3 regions of the Anaerosalibacter massiliensis genome follow, and region 2 is predicted to be linked to each of the others. Evidence: riboswitches for the same ligand, from Rfam matches in the RefSeq annotation. Region 2 holds a riboswitch; each other region holds the start of a gene.
What was found. A riboswitch is a leader RNA that binds a small molecule or an ion and turns the genes downstream of it on or off. The one in region 2 is predicted to bind thiamine pyrophosphate.
Positions count from the first base shown of each region.

Region 1: it holds a riboswitch for thiamine pyrophosphate, as region 2 does, so the genes downstream of both, thiD (bifunctional hydroxymethylpyrimidine kinase/phosphomethylpyrimidine kinase) here and NSA23_RS08515 (hypothetical protein) in region 2, are expected to answer to the same signal.
Region 3: it holds a riboswitch for thiamine pyrophosphate, as region 2 does, so the genes downstream of both, thiT (energy-coupled thiamine transporter ThiT) here and NSA23_RS08515 (hypothetical protein) in region 2, are expected to answer to the same signal.

Region 1 covers NZ_JANJZL010000006.1:11,572-19,577, reverse strand. Annotated here, with positions in the region: gene NSA23_RS09855 (hypothetical protein) at 1-55, shown strand, start outside; gene NSA23_RS09850 (TIGR01440 family protein) at 103-648, shown strand; TPP riboswitch at 843-956, shown strand; gene thiD (bifunctional hydroxymethylpyrimidine kinase/phosphomethylpyrimidine kinase) at 1,330-2,109, shown strand; gene NSA23_RS09840 (helix-turn-helix domain-containing protein) at 2,229-2,363, opposite strand; gene NSA23_RS09835 (NAD(P)/FAD-dependent oxidoreductase) at 2,445-4,391, shown strand; gene NSA23_RS09830 (MurR/RpiR family transcriptional regulator) at 5,762-6,571, shown strand; gene NSA23_RS09825 (PTS sugar transporter subunit IIA) at 6,742-7,050, shown strand; gene NSA23_RS09820 (N-acetylmannosamine-6-phosphate 2-epimerase) at 7,013-7,720, shown strand; gene NSA23_RS09815 (PTS sugar transporter subunit IIB) at 7,792-8,006, shown strand, end outside.
Region 2 covers NZ_JANJZL010000004.1:264,426-272,431, reverse strand. Annotated here, with positions in the region: gene thiW (energy coupling factor transporter S component ThiW) at 16-516, opposite strand; gene thiC (phosphomethylpyrimidine synthase ThiC) at 537-1,850, opposite strand; gene NSA23_RS08515 (hypothetical protein) at 1,867-2,301, opposite strand; TPP riboswitch at 2,375-2,483, opposite strand; gene NSA23_RS08510 (DUF441 family protein) at 2,920-3,369, shown strand; gene rpsD (30S ribosomal protein S4) at 3,762-4,361, shown strand; gene NSA23_RS08500 (hypothetical protein) at 4,607-4,744, shown strand; tRNA gene NSA23_RS08495 (tRNA-Ala) at 4,906-4,980, shown strand; gene NSA23_RS08490 (CvfB family protein) at 5,001-5,840, opposite strand; gene NSA23_RS08485 (methylglyoxal synthase) at 5,908-6,372, opposite strand; gene NSA23_RS08480 (amidase domain-containing protein) at 6,550-7,665, shown strand; gene NSA23_RS08475 (pyridoxamine 5'-phosphate oxidase family protein) at 7,673-8,006, opposite strand, start outside.
Region 3 covers NZ_JANJZL010000001.1:68,840-76,845, reverse strand. Annotated here, with positions in the region: gene recG (ATP-dependent DNA helicase RecG) at 1-922, opposite strand, end outside; gene NSA23_RS00500 (DAK2 domain-containing protein) at 973-2,637, opposite strand; gene NSA23_RS00495 (Asp23/Gls24 family envelope stress response protein) at 2,656-3,012, opposite strand; gene rpmB (50S ribosomal protein L28) at 3,216-3,407, shown strand; gene NSA23_RS00485 (hypothetical protein) at 3,447-3,623, opposite strand; gene NSA23_RS00480 (thiamine diphosphokinase) at 3,710-4,345, opposite strand; gene thiT (energy-coupled thiamine transporter ThiT) at 4,368-4,910, opposite strand; TPP riboswitch at 4,973-5,077, opposite strand; gene rpe (ribulose-phosphate 3-epimerase) at 5,121-5,768, opposite strand; gene rsgA (ribosome small subunit-dependent GTPase A) at 5,770-6,651, opposite strand; gene pknB (Stk1 family PASTA domain-containing Ser/Thr kinase) at 6,696-8,006, opposite strand, start outside.

The DNA.
Region 1 (8,006 bases), on a different contig from region 2:
AATAACTGCAAAGAATTGGCGTGACATAAATAATCTCAAATCTATTATATCATAAAACTTTATTATTCAATACTTTAACAATTTTTAAAGGAAGTGTTTTTTATGGATAAATTAGAAAATTTAAAAGAAGATTTTATTAGTGCAGTAGAAGAATTATTAGAGAAAGCTAATTTAAAAGAAGAAGACATTTTAGTTATAGGTGGTAGTACTAGTGAAATTATTGGTGAAACTATTGGTTCTGCCTCTGTACCAGATATTGGGGTAGAACTTATTAATAGTATAATGCCTATTATCAAAAGAGAAAACATATTTCTAGCTGTTCAATGTTGTGAACATTTAAATAGAGCTTTAATTATAGAAGAACGATGTGCTAAAAAATATGGATTAACACCTGTTACAGTAGTACCTCATCCTAAGGCAGGGGGATCATTAAGCTCTGCTTATTATAGAGCTTTAGACAATCCAGTAGTAGTTGAAGAAATACAGGCAGATGCAGGTCTTGATATAGGAGATACTTTTATTGGCATGCATTTAAAAAGAGTAGCTGTTCCAGTAAGATTGTCTATTAAAAATATTGGCTCAGCCCATTTGACTGCAGCTAGAGTAAGACCAAAACTTATTGGTGGAGAAAGGGCAAAGTATGAATAATACTCAAATATTAGTTTGAAATTGGATACGGGGATAGTATTTTGTTAATGTATATGATTATCAAAATACTATCCCTATATTTGTTATTGTCAATTTATACTATAAATTGACAATAACAAATATTTACAAATAAAAAGGTAACGCAAGATTATTGGATTTATTTCAACAATTTATGATATGATTAAAGTACAAGAGAATATAAAAATGGGGGCTTAGATAAACTTTGCTGAGAGGAGCTGTGGTATCAGTTCGACCATATAACCTGATTTGGATAATGCCAACGTAGGGATCATTTAAGAATTTATAATGAGACTTGCAATGGCAAGTCTTTTTTATATAAAAATAGAGGAATATTAGGGTTTAAAAACATCTTTGAAAATGTATAGAAGTAAAATTCAATTGTACATTACATTAAAGATTATATTAAATTTATCCAAACTGCTGAAGACCTTGGTTTAAGTAAAGAACAATCTGAATTTTTCAAAATACAACTAATAGACTTAGATTAAAACCTAAGGATATATAAGGTTTGAAGATACTCTCCATTGTATATTAGTAGCTAAAAAATGTGGTTTAAACATTGTTGCAGTAAAAAATGAATCAGACTTATCTGATTTGGAAGAAATAAGGGAAGTTGTAGATATATATTGATAATTTTAGTCAATTGGAGGTTGAGAAATTATGAAAAAATTATTAACTATAGCAGGTACAGATCCTAGTGGGGGAGCAGGTATACAGGCAGATTTGAAAACCTTTGCTGCTCATAAAACCTATGGAATGAGTGTTATTACTTCTGTAGTAGCACAAAACACCACCGGCGTAACAAATGTAGTAGATTTATCTCCAGAATTTATAGGGGAACAATTAGACGCAGTATTTACTGATATCTATCCTGATGCAATAAAAATTGGAATGATATCAAATGAAAATATAATAAGGGTAATAGTTGAAAAATTAAAAGAGTATGATGGAAAGAATATAGTAGTAGATCCAGTTATGGTATCAACTAGTGGAAACTCTTTAATGAAATCTACTGCAACTAAAACTTTAATTCAAGAATTATTGCCATTGGCGGATATTATCACACCAAATATGTTTGAAGCCAAACTATTAAGTAGCATAGAAGTAAATAATAGAAAGGATATGGAAAAGGCTGCTAGAATAATAGATAAATTAATAAAGGGAGCAGTACTAGTTAAAGGTGGCCATTTAGAAAATTGTGCTGATGATTTATTATATATGGATGGGAAATGCTATTGGCTAGCAGGAGAGAGAATAGTTAATCCAAATACTCATGGAACGGGTTGTACCTTATCTTCAGCTATAGCAGTAAATCTTGCTAAAGGTATGGATATATTAGAATCAGTAGAAGAAGCTAAAGAATATTTAACTGGAGCAATAAAAGCAGGTTTAGATTTAGGAAAGGGTAAAGGACCTTTAGATCATCTATATAGATTATAGATTCATATTGGCAATCCATAGGCCAATTTTTTACATTTAATATTTAGATAATAAATCTGAAAAGATTAGGCTCTATGGATTAGGTTTTTTGCCTTATGTAAGGGTTAAGAAGATTCTCGTTAATGTATATTGAGTATATATTCTAATATCTTTATTGACATATTGAGTCTAAATATCTCTTCGCTGTTGTCTAAAGCTATATTTCCTATTTCTCTTATTTTATTCAATCTATAATTCATAGTATTTCTATGTATGAATAATCTATTAATGGTAACATAATCCTATTTAATATAAAGTTATATATAACTTTATATTACTAATAAGGGGGTTTATCTATGGAGTATAAAAATCTTTTCGAGAAAGGTAGTATAGGGAAAGTGAATCTTAAAAACAGAATAGTAATGCCAGCAATGGGAACATCATTAGCTACATCAACGGGAGAAGCCTCAGATGAAATAATTAGATATTATGAAGAAAGAGCAGAAGGTGGCTGTGGTTTAATAATCACAGAAATCACTAGAATTGACAATGAAACAGGAGTTGGATTACCAAATCAATTATGTGCCATAGAGGCAAAACACATACCTAGATTAGAAAAATTGGCTAGAGCAGTCCATAGACATGGTACAAAGATATTTTTACAACTCCATCACCCAGGGAGACAGTCTTATAGCAGACTTATTGAAGGAAGACAAATTGTAGCACCAAGTCCTATAACATGTAAGACTGTAGGTGAAAAGCCAAGAGAAATGACTACTGAAGAAGTAGAAGGACTTGTAAAGAAATTTGTCATAGGAGCTAAGATAGCACAAACAGCAGGAATAGATGGTATTGAACTTCATGGTGCTCATGGATATTTAATAGGTCAATTTTTAAGCCCATTGACAAATAGGAGAACTGATAAATACGGTGGAAGCTTTAACAATAGGATGAGATTTGTAACAGAAATAATTTTAGGAATAAGACATATTTGTGGACCAAATTTCCCAATAAGTGTGAGAATAGATGGAGATGAATTTGTTGAAGGTGGAATAACTCACGAAGAAGCTATAAAGATGGCTAGATATTTAGAAAGTATAGGGATAGATGCTATAAATGTAAGCTCAGGTACTTATGAATCAGGTATAACAATTATTGAACCAATTTCTTATAAAGAAGGATGGAAGAAACATTTAGCTCAAGGAATAAAAGATAATGTAAAAATACCAGTAATTGCTTGTGATGCTATTAAAACTCCGGAATTTGCAGAAAAGCTTTTAGAAGAAGGAAATTGTGATTTTATAGCTCTAGGTAGGGCACAACTTGCAGATTCTAAGTGGGCAAAGAAGGCAAAGGAAGGAAGGGAAAAGGAAATAAGACCTTGTATAGCTTGTTTACATTGTATAGAACAATTGATGAATGGAAAAACAGTGGAATGTGCTGTAAATCCTAGACTGGGCTATGAGAATGAATATAGCGACTATAGGAAAAATGGCGAAGGAAGGACAATAGTAGTCATAGGTGGAGGACCAGCAGGAATGGAAGCTGCTAGAGTATTAGCTGAAAGAGAATTTAAGGTAGTACTATTTGAAAAGAAAAATAATCTTGGGGGGAGTGTGTATTTAGGAAGTAAACCACCTTGCAAAGAAAGATTACAAAATTTAATAGATAATATGGAATATCAAATGAGACAACTTGGAGTAGATATTAGGTTGGGTTCATCGCCTACTATAGAAGAAATAAAAGCTCTCAATCCATATTCAGTATTTATAGCAATAGGTGGAAAAAATATAGTACCAGAGTTACCAGGAATTCATGGAGAAAATGTAGTATTAGCAACTAATGTATTAGATAAGGAAATGGATGTGAAGAATAAGAAAATAGTAGTAGTAGGATCTGGAATGACAGGGTTAGAAACTGCAGAGTATTTAGCTGAAAAAGGCAATAAAGTAAAAGTAGTAGAAATGCTAAATGAAATAGGTCCTGGAGTCTATCGCTCAGTATTATATGATATAACTACTAGACTTGAAAAATACGGTGTAAAAATGATACCTTGTAGAAAATTAGTTGGGATAGATAATGGAAAAGTAAATGTACTAAATACTAATAATAATGAAAAAATAGCCATAGAAACAGATTATGTAGTACTTTCATTGGGAGTTACTAGTGTAGAAAATAATGAGTTTGTAAAAGATATACAAAATAATTTCAATAATGTAATGATTTTAGGAGATGCAACTAAACCAGGAAAAATTTCTAATGCAACACAAACAGGTTTTGATTTAGCCTATACCCTAGAATAAATAAGGTACGGAGAGTTAAAAATATATTAGACAGGAAAAATCCAGATATAAACTTTTTTAAAAATAATGGATAAGGCATCTATATACTCCCCTTAAGGTAGATAGATTAAAAAATAAAAATTTGATATCTTAAGGGGCTTTTTTATGTTAAAAAGAAGTAAGTATACTGCAGAAGAAAAATTTATAATATCAATGGAATATGAAAATAGCTATTTTTTAATAATTCTATAGAAATTCTTATAGCTTATTTTTTCAAATATAAATATATTAAAAGCTAGTCCTGTATTATAGATTTTTATTGTACTCGTATTTAGTCGAAAATGGTGATGAAAACCCATTAATTAAATATCAATGAGTTTCATAAATTTCAATATTATTAAACCTAGATTTCTTTGCTTTTTCGGTATCTTTTTTTAAAAAACGTATTATAGTTGATGAAGAAGTTTATGGTATATGATATAAATTATCTTGTAATAAGAACAATATTTGGTATACTTTTAGATAAATAAATTGTCAGAGAATAGAATTTAAAATCTGGGAATAGATTATATAATTTATTTAGCTTTATTTTCTAAAGATAGATTCAAGTATTACTGATAATATGAAGAGTAGCGGGATGATGACATTTAGATTTTGAAGTATGTCTAGATAATAAAATATATAATGATGTTTTTTAGAATAAAAAACAAGTTCAAGAATAATAAAATATAATGGGGAAAAGTTAAAATTAAAAATAAATTTACGGATTTGTTCATCACTACAGTTAGATAGAATATGAGGAATGTGGATGAGGATATAGAAAACAATATACCAAACCTAGTGTTTCTGTCTATGAGTGGGCGTATACCAAATATAATAGCTAAATCTGATTTTGGGATAATTATTCCCCCTTTATTAATTTAAGAGAGGTATTAAAAAATAAGTCTACGATAAGAAATAAAATACTATATCTACTAGATTTTAATATTATTTATAATTGCAACTAGATACTAGCTAATTATCTAGCTTATGTATAATTAATTGCAAATAAATTAAAATAGTTTTTGTAGAAAGCTAAATGAACAAAATTTGATTTCTAATGAATTATAATCCGTTATATGTTACTACAGAATTGAAAGAATTCTAGAGACAATGGTGATTTTACGCTTAGATTGTTTAAATAATTTAATAAATGTAATATTTAGAATCAAATCTATGTTGGCGTTTGTGATATTTTATAAAGTAGACAAAAGTAATATAAGGTATTAAAATTTAATTGAAGAAATTTTATTATGGAATACAGAAATAGAAAAGGTATTATTAGATTAATTGTTAATATTGTAAGATAATACATTATGTATTTTATTGGAGTTAGGAGGAAATATATTTATATGATGGCATCTGAATTTTTGACAAAAATAAAAAGTGTATACCCTTCGCTTACACCAAGTGAACAAATTGTGGCTAAGTATATATTAGAAAATTACCAAAACATAGTATTTACTTCTTTAAGTGAATTTTCAGAGGAATGTGGTGTAGGAGAAGCTACAATATTTCGTTTTTTTAAGAAAATAGGATTTTCAGGATATCATGATTTTAAAACAAATATGGCTAAAAACTTACGTAATCCAAAGGAGCCTGATTTTAGAAAAAAAGGTTGTGGGGTTTATAATGAAATGATTCAAATGCTTGATGAAACTATGCAGCTGACTGATATAGAGAGTTTAAGACAAGCTGCAAAATGGATTAAGGGAAGTCAAACAATTTATTTATTTGGGGTTGGTTTTTCTGGATTAGCAGCACAAGGTGCTCAAGGTAGATTGATGCGTCTTGGATATAAGGCGTATTCTTTTACTGAGCAACATATACAATTAGTATCATCTCATCTAATAACTGAGAAGGATACGGCGATAGCTTTTAGTATAACAGGTGATACAATAGAAACTCTTAATTGTTTAAAAAACTCGAAGCAGAATAATGCAAAAACAATAGCAATTACCAACCATTCTAGATCTCCTATAACAAAAATTGCAGATTTAATTATTTATACAGCTGGCAAAGAAGTGGATCAAGAAGGAAGTACCCTTATTACGGAAATGTCTCAGCTTTTCATTATAGAGCAAATTTGTTATTATCTTTTTGAAATAGATGAAAAGAAAATTAAATATATGAAAGAAAAAATATCTCGTTCAATTAAATGAGTAATTATTTGCTTAATTTCATAATAAAAATCAGCAGTTTAACTAAACTGTTGATTTTTTGTATATCTAATTTGAAATATATTCTCCAAAAAAATAAAACTGGAGAAATATGCTTTACAGGCTATTTTTATTTTGGTATAATGAAATAAAAATAATAATAGGAGGAAATTATGAATACAAATGAGATTGCTTTTCAACTTATTATGCATAGTGGAAATGCAAGAAGCAATATTATGGAAGCATTAAAACATGCACGAAATAATGAGTTCAAAAAGGTGGAAGAGCTAATGGCAAAATCTGATGAAGAACTGATAGTTGCTCATAAAATTCAGACAAATTTAGTACAAAGTGAAGCAAGAGGAGAAAGAAACGAAGTTTCAATTATTTTAGTTCATGCTCAAGATCACCTTATGACTGCATTATTAGCTAGAGATTTAGCAAATGAAATTATTGATTTACGAAAAACAAATAGAAGGTGATGATATGTTAGATAAGGTAAAAGGGAAGTTAATAGTATCGTGTCAAGCTTTAAAAGATGAACCTTTGCATAGTTCTTATATTATGGGTAAAATGGCAAAAGCAGCATGGCAAGGTGGAGCTGCAGCTATACGTGCAAATTCTGTTGAAGATATTAAAGAGATAAAAGCAGAAGTACCACTTCCTATTATAGGACTTATTAAGGCAAGTTATTCCGATTCAGATGTATATATTACACCAACAAAAAGGGAAGTAGATAAATTATTAAAAGTTGGTGTGGATATGATTGCTTTAGATGCAACAAATCGAAAAAGACCAAAAGACCAAGAACTTAAAGTTTTAATTTCTTATATTAAGAATAATAATTGTTTGGTCATGGGAGATGTTTCTACATTTGAAGAGGGAGTGATGGCAGAAAAGTTAGGTGTAGACTGTGTATCTACTGCATTAGCAGGTTATACTACATATTCTTCTAAAAAAGAAGGACCTGATTTTTCTCTTCTTACCAAACTAGTCAAAAATCTTAATATACCTGTTTTAGCAGAAGGACGAATTAATACTCCTGTTGAAGCAAAGAAAGCTTTAGATATTGGAGCATATGCTGTTGTTGTAGGTACAGCTATTACTAGGCCTAAAGAGATTACAAAAAAATTTGTTTATAGTATGATATGACAACTAAAATTATTTAAGAAAATTATTAGTATTCAAGTTGGTAAATTTAGCTTATAGGGAAGGAAAAGAAAATGTATGAGGTTTTAGTTTTATGTAGTGCAGGTATGTCTACTAGTATGTTGGTAGAGAAAATAAAAAAAGAAATAGAGAAAAAAGAAGTTAATTTAAATATTCAGGCAGTATCAATTACAGAAGGAAAATTTCTTATTAAAAAGGAGGAATACGATCTCCTTCTGTTAGGACCTCAAGTTGCATTCATGAAAGAACAAATGGAGCACCTAGTAAA
Region 2 (8,006 bases):
GTGTATAGCCTTTTATTACTTTGTATTAACTTGAATTTTTCTATTTTTTTCTACAATATTTAATATTACTAAAGATAATACACTACCTCCTATACTGCTTAAAATAAAAGGATATACAAAGAAAAGTACTGCTACTTCTTTTCCCATAATATATTTTGCTAGTGGAAAAGCTAAAAATCCTCCAAGTACTCCTGTTCCAAATACTTCTCCAACAGCTGAAATATATTTATTTTTAGTATATTTATAAAATAATCCAGCAATTAAAGCTCCAATCATGCTACCGGGAAAAGCTAAAAGACTTCCTGTCCCTAATATATTCCTTAAAAGAGATATAGAAAATGCTATACCTACACTATAGATTGGGCCTAATATGGTGGCAGATAAAACATTTATAACATGTTGAACTGGGAAACATTTTGATGCTCCTATTGGAATATATATTAAATTTCCAAGAGCTACTCCTATAGCCGTAAACATTCCAGCCATAGTCAACTTCTTAGTCTTTTTAGTTCCCAATTAAATCACCTTCATTTAAATTAATCATCATTTCTTAAAATATTTATGTCTTTTCCCTTCATTATTCTATTCATATTTCTCATTGAACACATTTTTCCACACATTGTACAGCTATCTTCATGCTCTGGAGTGGATTCTTTCCTATATCTTCTTGCCTTATCTTCATCTATAGCTAAACTAAACATTTTTTCCCAATCTAATTCTTGTCTTGCAATACTCATTTCTAAATCCCATTCTTTAGCACCAGATAATCCTTTAGCTATATCTCCTACATGAGCTGCAATCTTTGAAGCAATAATTCCTTCTTTCATATCATCTAAATCTGGAAGTCTTAAATGTTCTGCTGGTGTTACATAACATAGGAAGTCTGCTCCGCTACTTGCAGCTATTGCTCCACCGATAGCACTAGTTATATGATCGTATCCTGGAGCTATATCAGTAACTATTGGTCCCAGAACATAGAAAGGAGCACCATGACATATTTTTTTCTCAAGCAGCATATTTGCTTCTATTTCATTTATAGCTATATGTCCTGGGCCCTCTATCATAACTTGTACATTTTCTCTCCAAGCCCTTTTTGTTAGTTCTCCAAGGACTATAAGTTCTTCTATTTGTGGTCCATCTGTACCGTCTTCAATACATCCAGGTCTTAGTGCATCTCCAAGGCTTATAGTCATATCATACTTTTTACATATATCTAGAAGCTCATCAAAATATTCGTAGAATGGATTTTCCTTATTATTCAATTCCATCCAAGCATATAATAAAGAACCTCCCCTTGATACTATATTTGTAATTCTATTATTTTTTTTAAAAACTTCTGCTGTCCTTCTATTCATACCTGCATGGATTGTTACAAAATCCACTCCATCTTCTCCATGTTTTCTTACTACGTCTAGAAATTCTTCTGAAGTAATATCTTTTAATTCTTTATCATAAAATCCTACTGCATCATATACTGGAACAGTCCCTATCATAGATGAAGAGGCCTCAACTAATCTTCTTCTAAACTCTTCAGTTTTTCCAAAAGAACTTAAATCCATTATAGCTTCTACATTCATATCTATTGCATTTTTTACCTTCTCAAGTTCTTTATCTACATCAGGACAATCTCTAGAAATACCTAAATTTACATTTATCTTAGTTCTAAGCCCCTCTCCTATTCCTTCGGGAATTAATGAACTATGTTTTTTATTTGCAGGTATAACGATTTTTCCCTCGCCTATTTTCTTTCTTAAAATTTCTACATCAATATTCTCTTTTTCTGCCACTATCTCCATTTCCTTTGTTACAATACCTTTTTTAGCTGCATCCATTTGAGTAGTATACTCCATTTAAAATTCCCCCTTATTATTTTTTTATTTCTTCAGAAGATATACTTTCTTGACTTTTATATAAAAATGCCTTTTTCTCTAGTTCATATACTCTGAACCTTAGTTGTTCATAGAGTTTTGACTCTTCATAATATTCTATAACCTTTAGACATTCTTCAATACTTCTTAAACCTTCTTCTGCTCTTTTAAAATTAGATATAAGTAAACTTTCTATGTTACTTTTCTTATCTAAATCCTTTTCTCTTGATGCATCAAGGCCTATATCTGTTAAAGAACCTCTGTCTTTAAACAATTGAGTATTTGAAAAACTCTTCCTCACTAAATGCCTTATCTCCCTTGCTTCTCTTGATATTTCTTTGTTTTCAAATATAAATCTTTCTATATCTTCTATAACTCTAAGTCCTTCTGATACCCTGTTTATATTTGCATCTATTATCCTATAGATACTCAATATACATATAACCCCCTTTCAAAAAACAAAAAGCTATACACTTCCAACAGAAGCATATAGCTAAGTATCAAAATAAGCATAAAAAAACAAGTCCCTCCGCTGGAATTACCCAAATCAGGTTCTTAGGGTCAGGAATAACATTCCTATCTCAGCCTATTATATAAGCCCCCCTTTAAATTTCTATTCAATTTTATAATATGATTTCTTTCCTATATATTTATCATATCACTTTTTAGTATTAACTGAAGCTTCCACCGCTAAAACCGATGGAGTTCCTGAGGAACTATATAGATTTCTTTAATACTGTCAATATATCTATATAGCTACAACATATTAAAACTATCTATTTTCCCTAAGATTTTCACTAACTATGCACGTTCCAATGGACCACATTAGCATCAGCATAAGGCCCGCTTCAAAGCCTTTCGTTAACTACAACATATCACAACTAGAAACAAAATGCAAGTTTTACATACACAAAAGCCTAATCATCCTATGTCTTGAAACATAGGATGATTAGGCTTAGCTTCTATAAAATTAGCTTTATATTTCATGTGATATATTTCCTATATCCGAATATATTATAAAGATATAGATAATGTGATTGGAGATATGTATATGATTAATAAAATTGTAATATTTATAATAATTTTAATTTCAGCTACAGCAAAAAACAAGTATATGACATTTGCTGCAATTGTCATTCTATTATTATCATTTTTAAATAATAGATATTTAAATAGTCTAATTAAAAATCACTTTCTAAATATTGGAATGACCTTTCTAATGATTTGGATGCTATCCTCTTTATTAAATGGAAAAAACACCTTAAACTTACTGAATATAGAGAAATTTTTAAATATAAATGGAATTGTATCTTTTATAGTTGGTTTTTTCGTAGTTATAATTGCATCAAAAGGATTAACCTTTCTAAATGAAGACCCTTCTGCATTAATAGGTGTAGTAGCAGGCTCTATTATTGGAGTGACTTTTTTTAATGGAATACCCGTAGGTACTTTAACTGCCTCTGGTATAGCTTTTTTAATTATTAAATTAATTAAACATTAACATTTTTCGCTATGTAACATAGTCTATAGTAGGATTTAAATTCCCTATTCCTGATCAGGAGGTGTATTATAATGACAAATAAAGATTGTGGTTGGAATGGAATGATAAACTGCCCAGACACTTCATTACTATTCTTCTTCTTATTATTGGTAGTTATCTTCTGTGATTTTTGTAAAGACTGCTAGTATTAAAATGATCAAATAAACTTAAATATAGTGTAGTAAATAACGGATAGATAATTTGATATTTTATCTATCCGTTATTTTTTTATATCAAAAATAGTCAATATTATATGTAAATGATATTGATTATCATTTACATATATGTTATTATAGAGTATATAAATATTGGTCTTAAATTATCGCGGCAAATATAATTTTGGAGATGATAATTTGGCAAATATGCAATATCCTAGATTTAAACAATGTAGAAGACTAGGACTAAATGTATGTGGTCATCCAAAGGCTATGGATAGAGCTCACAAAGGTACTTCTAGGTCAGATAAAAAGCTTTCAAATTATGGAATGCAATTATTAGAAAAGCAAAGACTACGTGCTTATTATGGAGTAATGGAAAAACAATTTGTAAAGTATGTAAGAGAAGCAAAAAAGAAGAAAGAACAAACTGGTCATGCTTTAGTTAAAATATTAGAGTCTAGATTGGATAATTTAGTATACAGATTAGGATTTGCCTCTTCTATAAGGCAAGCAAGACAAATGGTAGTTCATGGTCATATATTATTAAATGGCAAGAAAGTGGACATACCTTCTTATAGAGTTAAAACTGGAGATACTATTTCTTTAAAGGAAAAATCACAAAATGTAGAACTCTTTAAGGAAAATTTCTATTCTAACTTTCTTATTAGCTATCCTTATTTAGACAAAGATAAAAATATTTTCTCTGGTAAATATGTAAGATATCCCAATAGAGATGAAGTACCTATTGAAATAGATGACCAATTAGTAGTTGAATATTATTCAAAACTTATATAACGATAAAAAGGCATTTGAAATTTCAAATGCCTTTATTTTTTTATTGAAATACCAAAAAATACTATAATAAGTAATAATAAAGTAATTTTTTTCATATGATTATAATAAGATATCATTTTAGTAAAGTTTAAATATAAACTTTAAACAAGCTCAAAATATCTTCTTATCCATATTTCTTTTATCTAAAAATCTTTACTTACCATAGTCAAAAATCCAATTAATTCTATCTACAGGAGGTGAGTAAAATGACAAATCTAGAAAATATCTTAAGTTTTTTAACTATTCTACTTAACTTCCTAATCCAATTAATAAAGTTTGAAAATGCAAAAATCAGTAAGAACTCTTCCAAAAAGAAGAGTTCTAGAAGAAAGAGAAAAGCTTGATTTATAGGGGAGTTGCCTCTCCCCTATAAAGCCTCTCAATTTATATTATATCATTTAAAAAGAATTTTATGACATAAATTTTAGTTGATTTAAATTTTCATGTCATGATATTTCCCAATACCTTGACCAAATACTAAAAACATAGTATATTATTATTAAATGGGGACATAGTTCAGTGGGAGAATGTTTGACTGGCAGTCAAAAGGTCAGGGGTTCAAATCCCCTTGTCTCCACCAATATAAGTCCATAACATAACCTATCTTTTTATCCTAATACCATTTCTCATAAATTCAATTTGTCTTTCTTTTAATAGTCTTCCTACGGCTCTTTTAAATGCACTTTTACTCATATTTAATTCTCTTCTTATTTTCTCTGGTGAACTATTATCATTCAATTCTAGTTCTCCTTTGTTACTTTTTAACTTTTTTAAAATTTTATTTGCATCTCTGTCCATTTGTTTATATGATTTTTTTCTTAAACTTAAGTTTAACTTTCCATCTATTCTTACTCTAGTAACTCTTACTTGTACTTCATCACCAATTCTATATACGCCATATAGCTCATCTTTGGGAATTAGTCCATCATATTTGTTATCAATAGCTACAAAAGCTCCCATATCATGATTTATAGCATAAATAGTCCCTTTAACCTTATCATTTTCTTTATAAGGAGATTTATTACTTAATATATTTTTAATCTTCATAGTAGCACATGGCCTATTACTTTTATCTAAATACACTCCAACTAAATATTCTCTTCCTTTTTCAATTTTTCCTATTTGCTCAGTAAAAGGAAGAAATAGGTCTTTCTCAATACCCCAGTCTAAAAATGCACCTACTTTTGTATTTTGAACTACTCTAAGAATGCCCATTCCGCCAACAGTTATCTTTGGCTTCTTTGTTGTAGCTAATATTTCATTTTTAGAACCTTTATATATAAAGACTTCTAATATATCTCCTTTCTTAATATCTTTTGGTACTTCCTTTCTAGAAAGAAATGCATTATCTTCATTCTGTCCATCTCTAGTATTTAAGTATACTCCTGACTGTGCTGTTTTTATCACTTCTAATTTCTGTATTTTTCCGATTTCTATCATAATTCACCTTCTCTTCTCTCTATACTACTATAAAGTATTACATATTATAAAAAAATTATCAATATATTTATTTCCTGTGCATCCTTTTAGAATAGTCTATTATTTTTCTTTCATATTCTTCATTCATTAATGGAGATAAGAGCAAGAAATCTGCTGTAGCTTGGTTTGTTGCAACAGGTATATCATACAACACTGCAATACGGAGCAATGCTTTTACATCTGGATCATGAGGTTGAGCTGTTAATGGATCCCAAAAGAAAATCATAAAATCTATGTCTCCCTCAACAATACGACAACCTATTTGTTGATCTCCTCCTAATGGTCCACTATTAAAAGCTTTAACAGGCAGATGGACTGCTTCATTAATCATTCTCGCAGTAGTTCCAGTTCCACATAAAAGATGTTTCCCAAGTTTATCCTTATTTATTCTTACCCACTTAATTAAATCCTCTTTTCTATTGTCATGAGCAACTAAAGCTATATGTTTTTGTTTCTCCATATTAACTAATTTAAAATCATTATCTCTATCCATTTTTGACCTCCTTAATTTTAAAAGCGTCTAAAATTATTATACTATATAATTAAATATATTTTGGAAATTTCTCTTCTTGTATTTAGTTTATTAATTTAAATTTAAATTTAAATTAATAAAGCATAGTAGACGATCTTTATACATATAATCTTATGAATACGTATTAGGAGGAACAGTATGATTATCTATATAAGACTTAAAAAATTAAGAATTGTCCTATTATGTACAATTATATCTATAGCTTGTATACTAGGATTTCATATGTGGAATAATCCTAAAAAAGTTTCAACTATAATTGCTACTGAAGATTTAGATATAAAGTTAGAGCAAATGTTTAATCTTAGAAATAAAGCCTTACTTGAGGGAAATACAGATATTTTATCTAATTTATATGACAAAGAAATAAGAAATGGCATATGGGCCTATGAACATGAGATTAAGAAAATGGAATATTTAAATAAATGGTCAAATAAACAATCTGTCCAATTTAAAAATATTGATTCTGAAGTTATTTTAAGAAATTTTAAAAAGAAAGAGGATAAAATTTCAGTAAATCTATTAGTTTCAACTGAATATGAATACATATATAAAAATAATACTAAAATAAATAATTCTTTTAGAATAGGCACGTATCATTCTCTAGATTTAGTTAAAGATAAAGATAAATACATTATTATAAGAGAATGGTACACAGACCCTTTTGCTGACTCTTTAAATTTAGATGAAATTAAAAGTGAAGAAATTAAGAATATTATTCAATCAGGAAATACTAAAGAGTTATCAAATATAGATGAAAGAAGAAAAAATGCAGTAGAATACGCAGATAAATATAGTGGTGCCGCTAGCCTGCCTAAATACGGCTTCCAATACAATCCTGAATATAGAGATTATAATAATGAAGGAGGAGATTGTACTAACTTCGCTTCTCAGGTATTCTATGAAGGAGGGAATTTTGAAAAAAACTCGACATGGAACTATCAAAAAGGTTCTGGAAGCAGCGCCTGGGTAAATGCCCAAGCCTTTCATAACTATATGGTTTATAGTGGTAGGGCCTCTATAATTAGCCAGGGTAATTACGATGAAGTTTTAAAACATTCTTATGAACTTTTACCTGGTGATTATATAGCTTATGAAAAAAAAGGAGAAATCGCCCATATATCTATTGTAACTGGGATAGATTCAAAAGGATATATTTTAGTAAACTCCCACAACTCTGATAGACATCGAGTACCTTGGGATTTAGGATGGAGTGATAAAGGAATTAAATTTCATTTAGCTCGTGTTAACTACTAAGCAATAGTTATCCTTGCTTTTCTACTACACTATTATTCTTTAATACTTGCTTTATTCTATTACCATCACCTAAGGAATCTAAGTACACAATCTCAGTAGGTTTTATTTTTATTATTTTTATATGATCTTTTTCATGTTCTATTTGATAGGGTTCTGGATGAATTTTTTTTGCTTCACTAAAAAGGTTTTCATCTTCCAGACTTGTAATAGCGTTGCCAAAAATTTGAACACCTTTTATTTGCCTATAATTGATATAGCTTGTATTTACAAGTAGACAAACATTTGGATTTTTAGCTATAGCTTTAAATTTATCTCCTCCTGCAGAAGCTATATATATGTCC
Region 3 (8,006 bases), on a different contig from region 2:
CAGATTTCCATGCTTTAAACATTGCTAAAATTGCAATAACGGTTTTTCCCGAACCTACATCTCCTTGAACTAATCTATTCATTTGTTCATCTGATTCCATATCTTTTTCAATTTCTTTTAAAACTCTGAATTGGGCTTTTGTTAGTTTAAATGGTAATTTTTCAATAAATCTATTTAGATCTTCTGATTTTACAAATTTAATCCCTTTATTATTTGACTTAGTTCTATTTTTTATTATAAAAAGACCTAATTGCAAAGTCAAAAGTTCTTCAAATACTAACCTTTGCCTTGCTCTTAAAAAATTCTCCCTACTCTGGGGAAAATGGATATTCAATATAGCCTCCTTAACAGACATTAAATTAAATTTATTAATAATATGCCTAGGGAGTATTTCCTTTACATTATTTATATAACTCTTTAAAGCATTATTAACTATTGAAGTCATTTCATTATTAGTTAAATTCTCGGTTAATTGGTATATAGGTACTATTCGTCCAACTTTTTTATTTGATGAACCTTCTTTCTCATAAACTGGATTTTGTATTTGAATTTCATTTGCTATTTTTTTAACTTTCCCATTAACTATTATTTTTTCTCCAATACGAAAATTATCAGCTAAATATTCTTGATTAAACCAAATTAAATATGCTATTCCTGTACTATCCTTTATTGGAATTTTTAAAATGGAAAGATTTCTTCTAGGCCTTAATACAGTAGGATGACCAGCTATTCTCACATTGAAACTTGCTTTTTCTCCATCTACAGAATTATATATATTATTAAACTTTCTTCTATCTTCATAGGCACGAGGAAAAAAATAGATTAGATCCTCAACAGTATCTATACCTATTCTTCTCAATTTAGCTGCTCTTTTTGGCCCAACTCCTTTCACATATTGAACTGACATAGACAATCTATCCATTTTTTCACCTCAAATAAATATATTTCCCCTACCTTTTGGTAGGGGAGAAATTACTCAATTGAAAATATATAATAATAAAGTGGCTGTCCTCCATAAACTACTTCAATATCACAATCTCCAAATTCTTCTTCTAATAACTCTCTTAAAATATTTGCTTTTTCTTCATCTATATTTTCACCATAGAAGATTGTTATAAGCTCAGTTTCTTCATCGGCAACTTTTTTAATAAGTTCTAAAGAAACATCTTGAATATCCTCTCCTATAGCTTTAATATCACCTTCACAAATACCAATAATATTATCTTTTTTTATTTTTATACCATCTATCTCTGTATCTCTAACAGCATAGGTAACTTGGCCTGTTTTAACATGCTCTACAGCCTCTTCCATAGTTTCAAGGTTTTCTTCTATATTATCTTCAAAATTAAAGTGTAAAAGTGCAACAATTCCCTCTGCTATTGTTTTGCTAGGAAATACATGGATATTTCTCTCACTCATTTCTTTTGCTTGATTAGCAGCAAGAACTATATTTCCATTATTGGGAAATATTATTATATTTTCACCGTTTACTTTCTCCACAGCATCTAGTATATCTTCTGTACTTGGATTCATAGTTTGCCCACCTGGAATTACATAATCTACACCTAAATCTTTAAATACCTTAGAAATTCCTTCGCCCATTGACACTGTTATAAAACTATATTTTTTAGTCTCCTTCTTAGAATCTATATTTATTACATTATTGTTTGTTTCATTATATTCTTCTTCCTGTATTAGTAAATTTCTATGCTGTATTCTCATATTATCAATTTTTATATCATTTAACTCCCCAACAGACAGTGCTTTTTCTAAAACTAATCCTGGATTATTTGTATGAACATGAACTTTAATTAAACTGTCTCCTCCTACAACCATTAGAGAATCTCCATATAAAGCTAACTCTTCTCTAAATTTTTCAACATCTTCATTTGTATTATTTATTATGAATTCAGTACAGTATCCAAATTTAATATCACTTGTTTCTAATTCATCCTTATGAACTTGATGTGTATCCTTCTTTTTAGAAGCAGTTAAACCTAAGTATTCAATTTCTCCTTTATTAGTTAATGCTCTAAAAGCTCCAGTTAGTATTACAATAAGTCCTTTTCCTCCTGCATCTACTACTCCAGCTTGTTTTAATACTGGTAGCAAATTAGGAGTATTGTTTAAAGATTCATTGCCATGTTCTATTACCTTACTCATGAAAACTATTATATCTTTTTCCCTTTTAGCTAAATCTAATGCGTATTCTGCACATTCTCTGGCAACTGTAAGGATAGTTCCTTCAGTAGGTTTCATAACTGCCTTATATGCCATATCTGCTGCCTGTTTAAAAGATTCAGCCAAATCTATTGTATTAGCTTTCTCTTTATCTTTTAAACCACTAGCGAATCCTCTAAAAAGCTGAGATAGTATAACTCCAGAATTTCCTCTAGCTCCCATCAGAGAACCATTACTAGCTGCCATAGCAACTTCACTAATAGTATTGTATTCTTCTAGCTCTAATACTTGTTTCATAGCAGATTGAACGGTTAAAGACATATTTGTGCCTGTATCACCATCTGGTACTGGAAACACATTTAGTGCATTAACATCTTCTTTATTTTCTTCTAGATAATTAGCTGCCCCAATAAATGCTTTTCTAAGCAGCAAACTATTTGCATATTCAATCTTCAATATTAGTACCTCCCCTTACTACTTTTGAACTCTAATCCCTTGTACATATACATTTATTTTTTCTACTTTAAGTCCTGTTAAGTTTTCCACATTATATTTAACTTTTTCTATTATGTTTCCTGCAACAACTGAAATTTTGACCCCATATTGTAATATAACATGTAAACCTATAGTTATTCTATTTTCTTCTGTATATACCTTAACACCTTTAGATAAATTTTCCCATTTAACTAATTCAAAAAGTCCTTCTGTTGCACTTTTGCTAGCCATACCAACTATACCATAACACTCCATAGCAGAAAGACCTGCAATAGTAGCTATTACATTATCATCTATACTAATAATTCCAAAATCATTATCTAATTTACCAGGCATTGTTAATCTCCTCCCTAATTAATTTATTTATGACTATATTTTACCTTATTGCAATAAATAGTTCAACTCTTACCATTTTATATTAATAAAATTCTTTCAATCTTGCAATTATACTATTCATTGTGTTAAAATATAATATGTTATTTTAAGATAATATATAAATTAAATATTATTTTTAATAGTTAGTCAAGGAGGTGTTTTACATGGCTAAATACTGTCAAGTATGTGGAAGAGGAAAAAGTCATGGACATAAAGTATCCTTTTCAAATAAAAAGCATAATAGAACCTGGGCTCCAAATGTGAGAAGAGTTAAAGCAATTGTAGAGGGTTCTCCAAGAAGAATCTATGCTTGTACAAAATGTTTAAAATCTGGAAAGGTAACAAGAGCATTATAAAAGAATTGGCTTCCAATACATATAGCGGAAGCCATCTTTTTATCCAGTTTTAATAAAAAATAATCCAATTATTAAAATAATAAGACCAAATATAAAAAACCAGATACTTACAGGTAAGACTTTTAATATTATTGATAATCCTACTAAAAACAGCAATATTCCTAATACTTTCTTTTTATTTAATCTACAATAAAATTTTCTAAATCTCTTTTTCACTTATATCACCTCAAAACAGTCTTTACAATATATTATTCAGTTTACATATTATAAGTTACAAAAGAAAAAAGCCTAAAATAGGCTTTTTAATCTCTAGATTCAATTATAAGGCATATTCCATTTTCGACTTTTATATATCCTTTCTCTTCTATTATTCTATTGCTTACCCCTAAGGTAGAAGAAAAGTTAAAATCAACTCTATCCGTTTCGTATTCAAATCCCTTTAAAGTAACCTTAGCCCCATCTGAATTTATAGGTAATACAGAAATAAAAACTCCATCTTCTTTTTTAATTTCCATCTCATCATCTATTATATGCATAGTATTCTTTTCATTTATTATTATTCCTTTTACACCTTGATTAAGTAATTCACTTAATAAGAATATATTAGCCAAAGTATGATCAATTCTACTACCAATAACTCCCATAAGAACAATCTCTTTAAAACCTTTGTCAATTAAATATTTTAAAGCTAATTCTGTATCTGTATAGTCCTTATGGGAGGGATACTTTAATATTGGAATATTTTTTTCCTTTATTTCTTTTAAAATATCTTTATCAATAGAATCTAAATCTCCAACTACTAAATCTGGTTGTATATCAGACTTCAAAATATATTTTGCTCCTCCATCAACAGCTATAATAAAATCCATCTCTTTAGATATAGATTTTAACTGGTTTAAATCATTAATTTCTCCATTAGAAACAACTAAACTCTTCATAAAAATCCTTCCATTCTTTTCATTATTTTTCAATTTTACTTAAAGGTTTCCATAAAAGCATTAATATTATAGATGAGATAATAAGTTCGGGAACTAAGTAGCCTCCATTATATATAGCAGAATATATCCAAGGATTTTGATTCCCCGCATACTCTGCAAAAAATACTACGCCTGAAAGAAGATGAGATATAAATCTTCCCCCTATAGATAATAATACTCCTAGAAATATTTTAAAATAATCTTTTCCATTTAACTTTCTACTTTTCATTTTTGCTATTCCAGCTAATCCTAAAAATCCATAAGCAATAAGATAATCTAATAAAAATTGAACTGGATGATAAAAATTAGGCTTTAGAATAAAATGTAATACACCATAAGTGGCGCCAACAAACACTCCTGGGCCTACTCCCCATCTCATAGCAAAAAACATTATAGGGATCATACTTCCTGCCGTAACAGAGCCGCCTTGAGGCGCTTCATATATTATAATATAACTCAATAAAATTGATAAAGCAATCATAACTCCCCCTTCAGCCAACATTCTAACATTCCATTTTTTATTCATTATATACACCTCCCTTTGTTTTTTAAAAAATAAACCCATTACCTGAAAAAAGTAATGGGTTATTAAAATAATATTATATTTCCTCCGCTAGCATTACCTAGTTCAGGTTTAAGGGTCGAAACAATTATTGTTTCCTCTCAGCCTCTAAAGCTCCCCAATAAAATATTAGATTTTAATTCAATTGTATCATATATAATTGTTTTGTACATATTATACCTCTTTAAACAATCTAACTCTTTCCACTATATTATCTGCTTTAAAGATATCTGAGCCTGCAACCAATATATCTGCACCCCAATCTGTAACTTCTTTTGCATTATCCAGTTTGATGCCTCCATCCACTTCTATTTCTATAGCTAAATCTCTATCATCAATTATTTTTCTAAGATGTTTAATTTTTCTTTCCATAGCTGGAATAAAGGATTGTCCACCAAATCCAGGATTGACCGTCATAATAAGTACCATATCTATATCTTCTAATACATATTCTATATTTTCTAAAGGAGTTGAAGGGTTTAAAGATATTCCTGCCTTCTTTCCACAGTTTTTAATATTTTGTATAGTTCTATGAAGATGAATAGTAGATTCTTCATGAACTGTAATAATATCTGCTCCTGCCTCAACAAACTCTTCAATATACCTTTCTGGTCTGTCTATCATCAAGTGTACATCAAATGGAATATCTGTAATACTTCTAATTTCCTTTATAACTGGTGGTCCAAAAGTTATATTTGGAACAAATATGCCATCCATTACATCTAAGTGGACAAAATCAGCACCACCTTCTTCTATTTTTCTAATTTCTTCTCCTAGTTTACTAAAATCCGATGATAAGATTGATGGTGAAATTTTTGCCATATCAATACCTCCTGTTATGTCTTTTGACTTCTTCTAAAAAATTTAAATAATTCTTATATCTTTCCCTACTTATATTTTCTGATTCAACTTGATTTTTCACTTCACAATTAGGTTCTTTAAAATGTAGACAACTATTAAACTTGCACCCATCACTATATTTTCTTATTTCTTTAAAATAATATTGTACTTCTTCTTCTCTTTTAATAAAATCTAACTCTAAAGAACTAAAACCAGGTGTATCTAATACATATCCACCTATTTCAAGCTCTATAAGTTCTACATGTCTAGTTGTATGTCTTCCTCTTTTAGTTTTCTTACTTATTTCACCTGTTTCAAGTTTTAAATTTGGTTGTATCTCATTTAAAACAGAAGATTTTCCCACTCCTGAAGGTCCTGCAAATACAGTTATTTCATCTTTAAGAGCTTCCTTTAATTCATGGATTCCTCTATTTAATTTACAACTAGATAATATAACTTTATAACCTATATCAGTATAAATTTTATAAATATCTTCTACAAAAGAACTGTTATCTAAATCTATCTTATTTATAACTATAACTACATTTAAGTTTTGTTCTTCTGATAATACTAGAAATCTATCTAAAAGCCATAGATTTAGAGATGGATCTTTAGCACTCATAACTACTACTGCTTGAGTAATATTAGCTACAGGAGGTCTAATAAGTTCTGTTTTTCTTTCCATAACTTCCTCCACATAGCCTGTCTTATCTAAGTCATTTACTCTTATTTTTACCTTATCTCCTATAAGGGGAGTTATATTATCTTCCCTAAAAACTCCCCTTGCCCTACATTCATATATTCCATTATTTGTTTTTACATAATAAAATCCACCTATACCTTTTATGATAATTCCTTCTACCATCCATTACCTCCCTAGGTTTAGTTATAATAAGTTTTTGATACTAATTATTGTTGTTCTCTCTGAGTATTAGTTTCTCCCTCTCCTGAACCTTCTCCTCCAGAGCCTGAGCCACTTCCTTCTCCTTCTTCTCCTGAACCTTCTCCTCCATGACCCGAACCATTTTCTTCTCCTTCTCCAGGTTTTTTACCCCCTCCTGGTTTTTTCTCGTTTTGATCTTTTTCATCTTTTGGCAGTTCTTTTTTCTCCTCTTCCTTAGGTTTTTTTGGAGGTCCGCTGCTTATAACTAAATCCACACTAGTATTTTGTTGTAATTGAGTTCCTTGATCATAACTTTGCCATAGTACTATACCTCTTTCTACACTGTTACTAACTTCATATCTAATATTGCCAACCACTAATCCTTTAGCGACAATACCTCTTTTAGCTTCATTTTCTTTTAGACCAATTAGTTTTGGCATAGTTGTAGTCCTGATTTCTGGTCCTTTACTAACAACTAGATTTATTTTACTACCTTCTTTTACTTCTGTACCTGATTCAATACTTTGACTCATAACTATATTTTTAGGAACACTATCACTATATGAATAGTCAACAACTCCTTCTTGAAGTCCCGCTTCTTCTAATAAAAAGCTTATTTCTCCTATATCTTTGCCAGTAAAATCTGGTACCTTTACTTTTTTATCACCTTTACTAACTATAACTTCAACAGAATATCCTTTTTTAACTGTCTTTCCTGGATCTTCACTTTGCCACATAATTTCTCCTTCTTTAAACTCGGAACTATATTTTCTTTCTTTAACAACAAACTCAAGATCCATTTCTTCTATTTTTTCTTTAGCCATCTCTTCTTGCATGCCCATCAAATCTGGTACCTTTACTTCTCTAGACATGAATCCATCTTTGAGTTTTAAAATTCCAAAGGCTATTCCATTTACTAATAAAAACGCAAGAAGTATACCTAAAAATACTGCTTTTTTATTTCCTTTTTTATCTTTTGGTTTCTTTTTTAGTTTCTTTTTTGGTTCCTTTTTTTTCTTTTCTTCATCTTCGTCACCATTTTCTCCTACTGGAGGCAATATTATGGTTTCTGAATCAAATCTATTTGTATCTTCAGTAAAATGTAAATCTTCATCTGAATATTTCACTTTTCTCAAATCCTCCAAAAGTTCTTCTGTATTTTTATATCTTCCTGCTTGATCTCTTTTAGCTGCCTTCATAATTATATATTCGATATTTTTAGGAATACTATGATCAATTTCACTAGGGGGAGTTATTTCTTCCTCTACATGTTTCAAAGCTACAGAAATAGGACTCTCTCCTTCAAAAGGAACTTTTCCAGTTATCATCTCATACAT